DNA from 4 places in the Inediibacterium massiliense genome. Region 4 is predicted to be linked to each of the others. Evidence: riboswitches for the same ligand, from Rfam matches in the RefSeq annotation. Region 4 holds a riboswitch; each other region holds the start of a gene.

What was found. A riboswitch is a leader RNA that binds a small molecule or an ion and turns the genes downstream of it on or off. The one in region 4 is predicted to bind cobalamin.
Region 1: it holds a riboswitch for cobalamin, as region 4 does, so the genes downstream of both, BN2409_RS03480 (prenyltransferase/squalene oxidase repeat-containing protein) here and cobT (nicotinate-nucleotide--dimethylbenzimidazole phosphoribosyltransferase) in region 4, are expected to answer to the same signal.
Region 2: it holds a riboswitch for cobalamin, as region 4 does, so the genes downstream of both, BN2409_RS03440 (DUF4430 domain-containing protein) here and cobT (nicotinate-nucleotide--dimethylbenzimidazole phosphoribosyltransferase) in region 4, are expected to answer to the same signal.
Region 3: it holds a riboswitch for cobalamin, as region 4 does, so the genes downstream of both, BN2409_RS03490 (Ig-like domain-containing protein) here and cobT (nicotinate-nucleotide--dimethylbenzimidazole phosphoribosyltransferase) in region 4, are expected to answer to the same signal.

What each region holds. Positions count from the first base shown of each region.
Region 1 covers NZ_LN876585.1:156,922-159,129, forward strand. Annotated here, with positions in the region: gene BN2409_RS03475 (S-layer homology domain-containing protein) at 1-803, shown strand, start outside; cobalamin riboswitch at 944-1,131, shown strand; gene BN2409_RS03480 (prenyltransferase/squalene oxidase repeat-containing protein) at 1,295-2,208, shown strand, end outside.
Region 2 covers NZ_LN876585.1:128,253-130,460, forward strand. Annotated here, with positions in the region: gene BN2409_RS03435 (S-layer homology domain-containing protein) at 1-495, shown strand, start outside; cobalamin riboswitch at 668-863, shown strand; gene BN2409_RS03440 (DUF4430 domain-containing protein) at 1,016-1,810, shown strand; gene BN2409_RS03445 (outer membrane protein assembly factor BamB family protein) at 1,899-2,208, shown strand, end outside.
Region 3 covers NZ_LN876585.1:165,546-167,753, forward strand. Annotated here, with positions in the region: gene BN2409_RS03485 (S-layer homology domain-containing protein) at 1-747, shown strand, start outside; cobalamin riboswitch at 922-1,111, shown strand; gene BN2409_RS03490 (Ig-like domain-containing protein) at 1,246-2,208, shown strand, end outside.
Region 4 covers NZ_LN876586.1:558,539-560,746, reverse strand. Annotated here, with positions in the region: gene BN2409_RS06490 (DNA-3-methyladenine glycosylase family protein) at 1-675, opposite strand, end outside; cobalamin riboswitch at 806-979, shown strand; gene cobT (nicotinate-nucleotide--dimethylbenzimidazole phosphoribosyltransferase) at 1,085-2,113, shown strand.

The sequences.
Region 1 (2,208 bases), on a different contig from region 4:
AAAGTATAGTTCTAGATTTAAATATAAAGATGGGAGAAGAAAAAATAAATCAATTTCATGAACCTATGAAAGTAGCTATTCCATATGATGGAGAAGTCAAAGATCAAGAGGTAGTGCAAGTATTTTATCTAAATGATAAGGGCACTATAGAAAATATGGGTGGAGAATATGATCAAGATACAAAAATGGTTACTTTTGAAATAAGTCATTTTAGCAAATACTTCGCTCAAAAATTAGAAAAAGAAGAAGTAAAAATAACTTTTCATGATTTAAAAGATTATGAATGGGCGAAAGAATCTATAGAAGAAATGGCTGAAAAAGGAATCATCCATGGAAAAAGTAAAGATCTATTTGACCCGAGTGCATCTATTACAAGAGCAGAATTTGCAACTTTAATCACAAAAATGCTTCAATTAGATATAGAAGATATCCATGTAAGCTTTACAGATGTAGAAGATTCTGATTGGTATGCTCCATATGTAAAAGCCGCTTACAAAAATGGATTCATCAGTGGAAGAAGTGCTACTATATTTGATCCAAATGGAAAAATTACAAGAGAAGAAATGGCAAGCATCATTGGAAAAGTACTTACACAAAAAGGAAAAGAAAAAGCAAATATCAATGAATTAGAAAAATTTATTGACAAAGAAAGTATTGCTCCTTGGGCAAATGAGAATGCAGCATTATGTGTAAAAGAATCTATTATTAGTGGAATGCCAGACGGCACTTTTATGCCAAAAGAAAATGCAAACAGAGCACAAGCAGCTGTGATGCTTTACAAATTATACAATAGTATAAAGTAAATGAAAATTGCTAGCGAAAGCTAGCATTTTTATTATAAAAAAATATATTTACGATTGCAAAAATATACTAAATGATGTAAAATATAACATGGTTAAATACGACATATTATGACTATTTTAAACAATATACGATTTTAAATTACATATTATTTTATTTAGGTTCTTCTTTTAAGAAGATGAAAAGGGAATTAGGTGAAAATCCTAAACGGTCCAGCCACTGTAAGTGAGGAGCTACCTTTGATATGCCACTGAAATCATTATATTTTGGGAAGGCAAAGGAAAGTGCAGATTCACAAGTCAGGAGACCTGCCTAAATGTATGAGCATACTTCCTTCTGGGGTTAGGGAAAGTGCATAAAATTAGGTGTAAGTATACACTTGCTATGGGCTAAAAATCTTAACTCTATTAGAGTTAAGATTTTTTTTGTTTAAAACTTATGAAAAAGGAGGAGCAAATTTTTATAAAAAATAATTAAGAGAGAGGAGATTTTTATGAATAAAAAATTATTAAGTTTAGTATTGGTTTTTACGATGTTGCTTGGAATTTTACCATTATCTTCTATGATGGCACATGCAGAAGGTAGCCAGTATAAAGAAGAATTAAAGGTAGTGGATCAAGTTTATGGGGAAAATAAAAATGTAGAAAAAGAATGTGAAGAAAATCTATCAAAAGTAATGACAATGGATCAAACAAATGAAAAAGAAGAATGGATTCATGTAAGAATAGAAGGTTGTAAAGATACCTTGTATGATGAAAAAATAAAATTTACAAAAGATATGAAAAATCCTCTAGATGTGTTAAAAGCAGCAGTAAAAGAGGAAAATATACAAGGAACAAACAATCCATCTACAGGATTTTTTATTACAGAAATATTAGGAGAATCACAAAAGGAAAACTTTGGTTGGTGCTATTATGTACATTTTAATAGTGGAGATATCATTTTTCCAAGTATAGGAGTAGAGCAATTTGATGGATTGACTAATTTAAATGGAGAATTAAATTGCAAAGAATTAGTATTTTATATGTGTTCTTACTCAGGAACAAGCATTATTACTAAAATACCAGTCATTACTGTCAAACAAGATGGAATTCATTTTACTATCAAAGTGGTAGATAATCAAGTGGGAAATGCTCCGATTAAAAATGTTGATATAAAAGTAGGAACAAAAGGAAATTATCAAACTGATGAAAATGGGGAGGTAACTTTTTCTTTACCCAAAGCTGGAACGTATCAAGTAGATATTTCAAAGGATCAAGATTATCCAGCTATTGTAAGACAACATATTCAGATAGAAAGTGAAGGAAAAGACTCAGAAGGATTACAAGATATCATAAATGAATTAAAGGAAATGTATAAAGATAAAGAAGATTTAAAGGCTATAGAGGTTATGGCCTATAATCATTT
Region 2 (2,208 bases), on a different contig from region 4:
ATGGCTCAAAAAGGAATCATCAGTGGAAGAAGTGAAGATGTATTTGACCCTAGTGCATCTATCACAAGAGCAGAATTTGCAACTCTCATTACAAAAATGCTTGGATTAAACATAGAAAATGAAAAATTGAGATTTATAGATGTAGAGGATACTGCTTGGTATACTCCATATGTAAAAACTGCTTACAAAAATGGATTCGTAAGTGGAAGAAATGAAACGATATTTGATCCAAATGGAAAAATTACAAGAGAAGAAATGGCAACGATCATTGGAAAGGTACTCATACAAAAAGGAAAAGAAAAAGCAAATATAAATGAATTGGAAAGATTTAATGACAAAACAAATATAGCTTCTTGGGCAAGTGAAAATATAGCATTGTGTGTAAAAGAATCTATGATCAGTGGAATGCCTGATGGTAATTTTATGCCAAAACAAAATGCCAATAGAGCTCAAGCTGCTATGATGCTTTATAATTTATACAAATCCATAAAATAACCGACAAAACGCTAGCAAATGCTGGCGTTTTTTGTTGAATTTTACTTCATATTATCGAAAAATGTCAAACGAATTTTGTAAAATATGTAATATATTGGTTGAAAAAATAGTAGAAATATGAAATAATAATAAAAGAAGTTTGAAATTACTATCCATTATTTATAAAAATAAAATTATATATAAGCTTTTAGGTTCTTTGATGAATAGTTCAAAGATGAAAAGGGAATTAGGTGAAAATCCTAAACGGTCCGGCCACTGTAAGTGAGGAGCAGTCCTTCAATATACCACTGAAATATATTTTATTTTGGGAAGGTGAAGGAGAGTGTTGATCCACAAGTCAGGAGACCTACCTAAAAGTTTTGGTACACATCCTTCCGAAGAAAGGAGAGATACTCACAAAAGTTTATTTTGCGTGTAATCCCTATCTTTTTTGGAAGATAGGGATTTTTAATTTTGCTGATAAGCCTTGAGGCTTATAAAATATTCAGAGAAAAAACAAAAAATGAAAGGGGACAAAAAAATGAAAAAGACATTATCATTTATGTTAGTATTAACACTTATTTTAAGCTTAGCAGGTATACCTGCTTTTGCAGCAGATGCAGACATCACAATGCTTACTCTAGATGATTCTAGTGATTTTACAGTAGTAGGATATGGTGACGAACCAGAGGAAATGAAGGTAGTAGGTCTTACAAGTAGTTATCAAAAGGTAGATATTGAAAACAAAGAAGGAATTGTTTGGGAAACTTCAGATGAAAATATAGTAGCTTTTGTTAAGGATGGAAAAGAAGTAGAAGGAAAGACTATCGCTGGACAAGATACAGTAAATATTAAATTAAAAGAAGCTGGACGAGCTACGATCACAGCTACTTTAGGTGATAAGGACAAGATTACTCCTATTAGTAGTTATATTGTAGTAGAAGAACCTAGTGATAATCCTACAGTTGAAAAAGTTAATGTAAAAATAATAGGAAAAACTTTTGGACCTGTTGAGGTAAAAGGATTAACATTAACAAATGATAGTTTAGAAGAATATTTTGATGATGCAGACGTATTAAAAGAAAATCCATCTGCATTACATGCTCTTATGAAAGCTTTAGAACAAGAAAAAGGTAAAGAATGGGTAAAAAATAATATAGTTGTAAAAAATCAAGGTGGTTATGTAGAAAAAATAGGTACAGATGATTCAAGTTCAGATTGGTCAAATGGATGGCAATACACAGTAAATGGTCAAAAACAAGAAAAAGCAGCTTCTATTTATGAATTACATGATGGAGATAATGTAGTTTGGGAATTTAAAGGCTGGGAATACTAAAATAAGAAATCTCTGAATATTTGAAAAATACGAGAATTGGATTTCAATTCTCGTATTTTTGTGAAAAAATAGAAAGGAGAGATCCATATTGAATAGAAAAATTTTAAGTATTTTGGTAATGATCTGTATGATTTTTACTATGATATTTTCTTCTTTTGCAAATGAAATAGAAATAGTAAAGAATGAAAATACAAAAGAAACAGTAACCAATGCAGTGTATGAAGAAGATATCAACAAAGAAAGAGATCAAAAAGAAAATATAAAAAATCAAAAAAATGTAGAAGAAAAAATACAAAAGGAAAATATAAATTTCCTTGAGAGTACTATAGATCAAAAGGTTACAGATAAGGTGTATGAAGATTTACAGCTTGTAAAAGTCACTCCAGAAAATGATTCTA
Region 3 (2,208 bases), on a different contig from region 4:
AAAGAAAAAATAAAAGTAGCTATTTTATACAATGGAGAAGTTAAAAAAGAAGAAGTAGTGCAAGTATTTTATCTAAAGGATAAGGAAACTATAGAAAACATGGGTGGTCAATATGATCAAGATACAAAGATGGTTACCTTTGAAACAAGTCATTTTAGCAAATATTTTGCTCAAAAAGTAGAAAAAGAAGAAATAAAAATAGGATTTCATGATTTAAAAGATTATGAATGGGCAAAGGAAGCTATAGAAGAAATGGCTCAAAAAGGTATCATCAATGGAAGAAGTAAAGAGCTATTTGACCCGAGTGCATCTATTACAAGAGCAGAATTTGCAACTTTAATTACAAAAATGCTTCAATTAGATACAGAAGATACAAAATTAAGCTTTACAGATGTAAAAGAAAATCAATGGTATGCTCCATATGTAAAAGCTGCTTACAAAAATGGACTCATTAGTGGAAGAAGCAAAACTATATTTGATCCAAATGGAAAAATTACAAGAGAAGAAATGGCAACAATTATTGGAAAGGTACTGACTCAAAAAGGAAAAGAAAAAGCAAGTATAAATGAATTAGAAAGATTTATTGATCAAGCAAATATAGCTTCTTGGGCAAATGAGAATGCAGCATTATGTGTAAAAGAATCTATTATTAGTGGAATGCCAGATGGTACTTTTATGCCAAAAGAAAATGCAAACAGAGCACAAGCAGCTGTTATGCTTTACAAATTATATAAATCCATACAATAAAACAAAAAACGCTAGCATATGCTGGCATTTTTGTTTTTATATATCTATAGTCATAAAATAAGAAATTTTCAAATAAAATATCCAGTATTGAAAAAATATGAGAAATAATATAAAATATTACATGTCTGAATTCGACATATTAATACTTTTTTAGTAATAATTATAATTTAAACTACATAGTATTTTAATTTAGGTTCTTCTTTTGAGAAGATAAAAAGGGAATTAGGTGAAAATCCTAAGCGGTCCAGCCACTGTAAGTGGGGAGCAATTCTTTGACATACCACTGAAATATATTTTATTTTGGGAAGGGAAAGGAAAGCGTTAATCCACAAGCCAGGAGACCTATCTAAATTTTTTAGCATACTTCCTTCTAGGGTTAAGGAAAGTGCAAGGTATATAAATGTTTATGAAGATATTTATAAAAAATCCTTGACTTTCTTTGAAAGTCAAGGATTTTTGTATAATTAAACAAAATAGGTATAGAAAGGAGCATTTAAGATGAATAAACGAGTAATGAGTGTTTTATTGATGATTGTTTTATTATGTAGTGGAATACCCTTTGATTTTGTATATGGACAAACAGATCATGAAGAAGATATGTTCATAGAAGATCAAGAAAGTAAAATTGAACAAAAAGAAATAGGGGCAGGAGAAAGTATAAAAGAAATTGATAACCAATCCAAATATGAAAAGCATATAGCTTTTAGAAGTGAACCAAAAAAAACAGAAATAAAAGTAGGAGAAACAATAAGCTTATATGCAATGGTAGTAGATGATGAAGGAAATGAAGATACGTACTGGGATGATTTAGATGGAGATGTACCAAGTTATACAAAATATAGCTGGAGCAGTGAAGATGAAAAGATAGCGATAGCCAAGGGAGAACAATGGGAGGAAGATACAGGAAATATAACGGGAATCAGTGCTGGAAAAGTAAAAATAAAAATAGAAAGCAAAGACTGTAAAAATTGTGAGGCAAAGGAAATAGAAATTACAGTAATTGATGACAGACCTAAATATGAAAGACACATAGCATTTAGAAGTAAGCCAAAAAAAACAGAAATAAAAGTAGGAGAAACAATAAGCTTATATGCAATGGTAGTAGATGATGAAGGAAATGAAGATACGTACTGGGATGATTTAGATGGAGATGTACCAAGTTATACAAAATATAGCTGGAGCAGTGAAGATGAAAAAATAGCAACAGCCAAGGCAGGCCAATGGGAGGAAGATACAGGAAATATAACGGGAATCAGTGTTGGAAAAGTAAAAATAAAAATAGAAAGCAAAGACTGTAAAAATTGTGAGCCAAAGGAAATAGAAATTACAGTAGTAGAGGATGAACCTATTCAAGAAGTTGGAGAGATAGATCATATAAATATTTCTTTAGATCAAGATATAAAAGAAATAGAATGTGGAAGAAATATTAAAGTAAATGTTATAGCTAAAGATAAAAATAAA
Region 4 (2,208 bases):
ACAATCCGCTACCTTAGGTCCTACACCACTTAGTTTGAGTAATTCGTTTCTTGCATCATGAGTAGATAAATTTTTGAGTCCATAAAGATCTACATGAGCCTCTTCAATCATATGAGTAGTATTTACAATATATTTTGCTCGATATCCAGTATGGCTTTGTTTGATATCTTCCTCTGAACAATTTAATAATTGTTTTGGGGTTGGAAAATCATAATATTTTCTTCCTCTGTATACTCCAATATATGTACCATATTTTTCACATAATGCTTCAATAGATTTTTTAATGACTGGAATTCCTCTATTAGAAGAAATGATAAATGATATTGTCGTTTCCCATTCATCTTGGTTTAAAATTCGAATCCCTTGTCCATGCTTTATGGCTTCTTTTAAAATAGGATCTTTAGATAGATTTTCTTTTATCATTCCATAATCTCTTTTCAAATCAAAATAATTCATCCATAAATTTATAAAATCATCCTTTGTAGTTTGATCAAAAATAATATATTCCCCATCTTTGTAAACATTTAAAATTTTTCCATGGGCTACTCCTGTATAACTTCCATCCTCTTCTTTATTCCATCGAAAGCATTGTCCGCACTCAAATATATGAATAGGATCAAAGTCTTTTATTCCTTTTATGATAATTTTTTCATCCGATTCTGTAATTTTATACAATCACATTTCTCCTCCTTATAAGCTACTCGTATTTTGTCTTATAGTATCTATTCCTTTTATAAGTCTTAATTCCTTCTATAATATCTTTTGTAAACATTGAAAAAATATAAAAATTACTTTATAATAATATTAACTTTATAAGGTTATAGGTGCCTATTTAGGAGAATAGGGAATGAAGTGAAATTCTTCAGCGATCCCATCACTGTAAAGCAGAGTTTGATAAAATATGCCACTGGATTTTTCTGGGAAGGTTTATCAAATGATGATGCAAAGCCAGGAGACCTGCCTATAGCTGCTGATATGTCATGAATGATGGAAAAGTTCATGGTTTGCTTGATCTATCAGCAAACCATGGGCTTTTTTTGGTTATACTATAAAATCAGAAACATACTACAAAGGAGGAATTTTTATGAACTTATTAAAGGAAACCCTTGTTCAAATTGGTGAATTAGATAAAAATTCTATGGAAAAAGCAAAAAAATATATCGATAATCTTTTAAAACCCATTGGAAGCCTTGGAAGACTTGAAGAGATTGCTATCCATTTAGCAGGAATTACAAAAAATCCATTTCCTAGCGTAGATCAAAAGGGTGTTATTGTAATGGCAGCAGATCATGGTGTTTATGAAGAAGGGGTAGCACCTGATCCACAAAGTCTTACTGCCCTTCAAACCCCAAACTTCGCAAAAGGAGTAACAGGTGTATGTGCATTAGCCAAACAAGCAAAAGCAGATGTTATAGTAGTAGATATAGGTGTAGCTGAAGATATTTTAGATCCAAATGTAATTCAGAGAAAAATAAGATATGGAACAAGCAATATGGCAAAAGGCCCTGCTATGACAAGAGAAGAAGCTATAAAATCCTTAGAAATTGGAATCGAAATTACAAAGGAAGAAATCAAAAAAGGAAAAAATCTCTTAGCTCCAGGAGAAATGGGCATTGCCAACACTACTTCAAGTACAGCCATACTTTCTGTTATTGGAAATGTAGATCCTTTAGAGATTGTAGGAGTAGGTGCAGGTCTTCCTATAGAAAAATTGTCTCATAAAGCGGATGTAATCAGAAGATCCATTGCTATGAATCAACCTAACCCTAAAGATGGAATTGATATTTTATCCAAAGTAGGAGGATTTGAGATAGGTGGAATGGCTGGAGTATTTTTAGGAGCTGCTGCCAATAGAATTCCCGTAGTAGTAGATGGTTTTATCGCAATGGCTGCTGCACTTTTAGCTATTACTATAGAACCTAAAGTAAAAGACTTTTTAATTTCTTCTCATTATACAGCTGAAAAAGGCGGAAAAAAAGCTATAGAACTTTTAGGCCTTACGCCTATGTTTGATATGGGACTTCGTTTAGGAGAAGGTTCTGGCGCAATTCTTGCCTTTAATTTTATAGAAGCTGCTACATTTATGGTAAAAGAAATGGCTACTAGATCGTAGCCATTTCAAACTAAATACAAACTATATTTTAGCAAAGTCATAAAAATTAGGAATATTTATTAAGAATTTGTGAAAATATAGAATAAGTGAGAAAA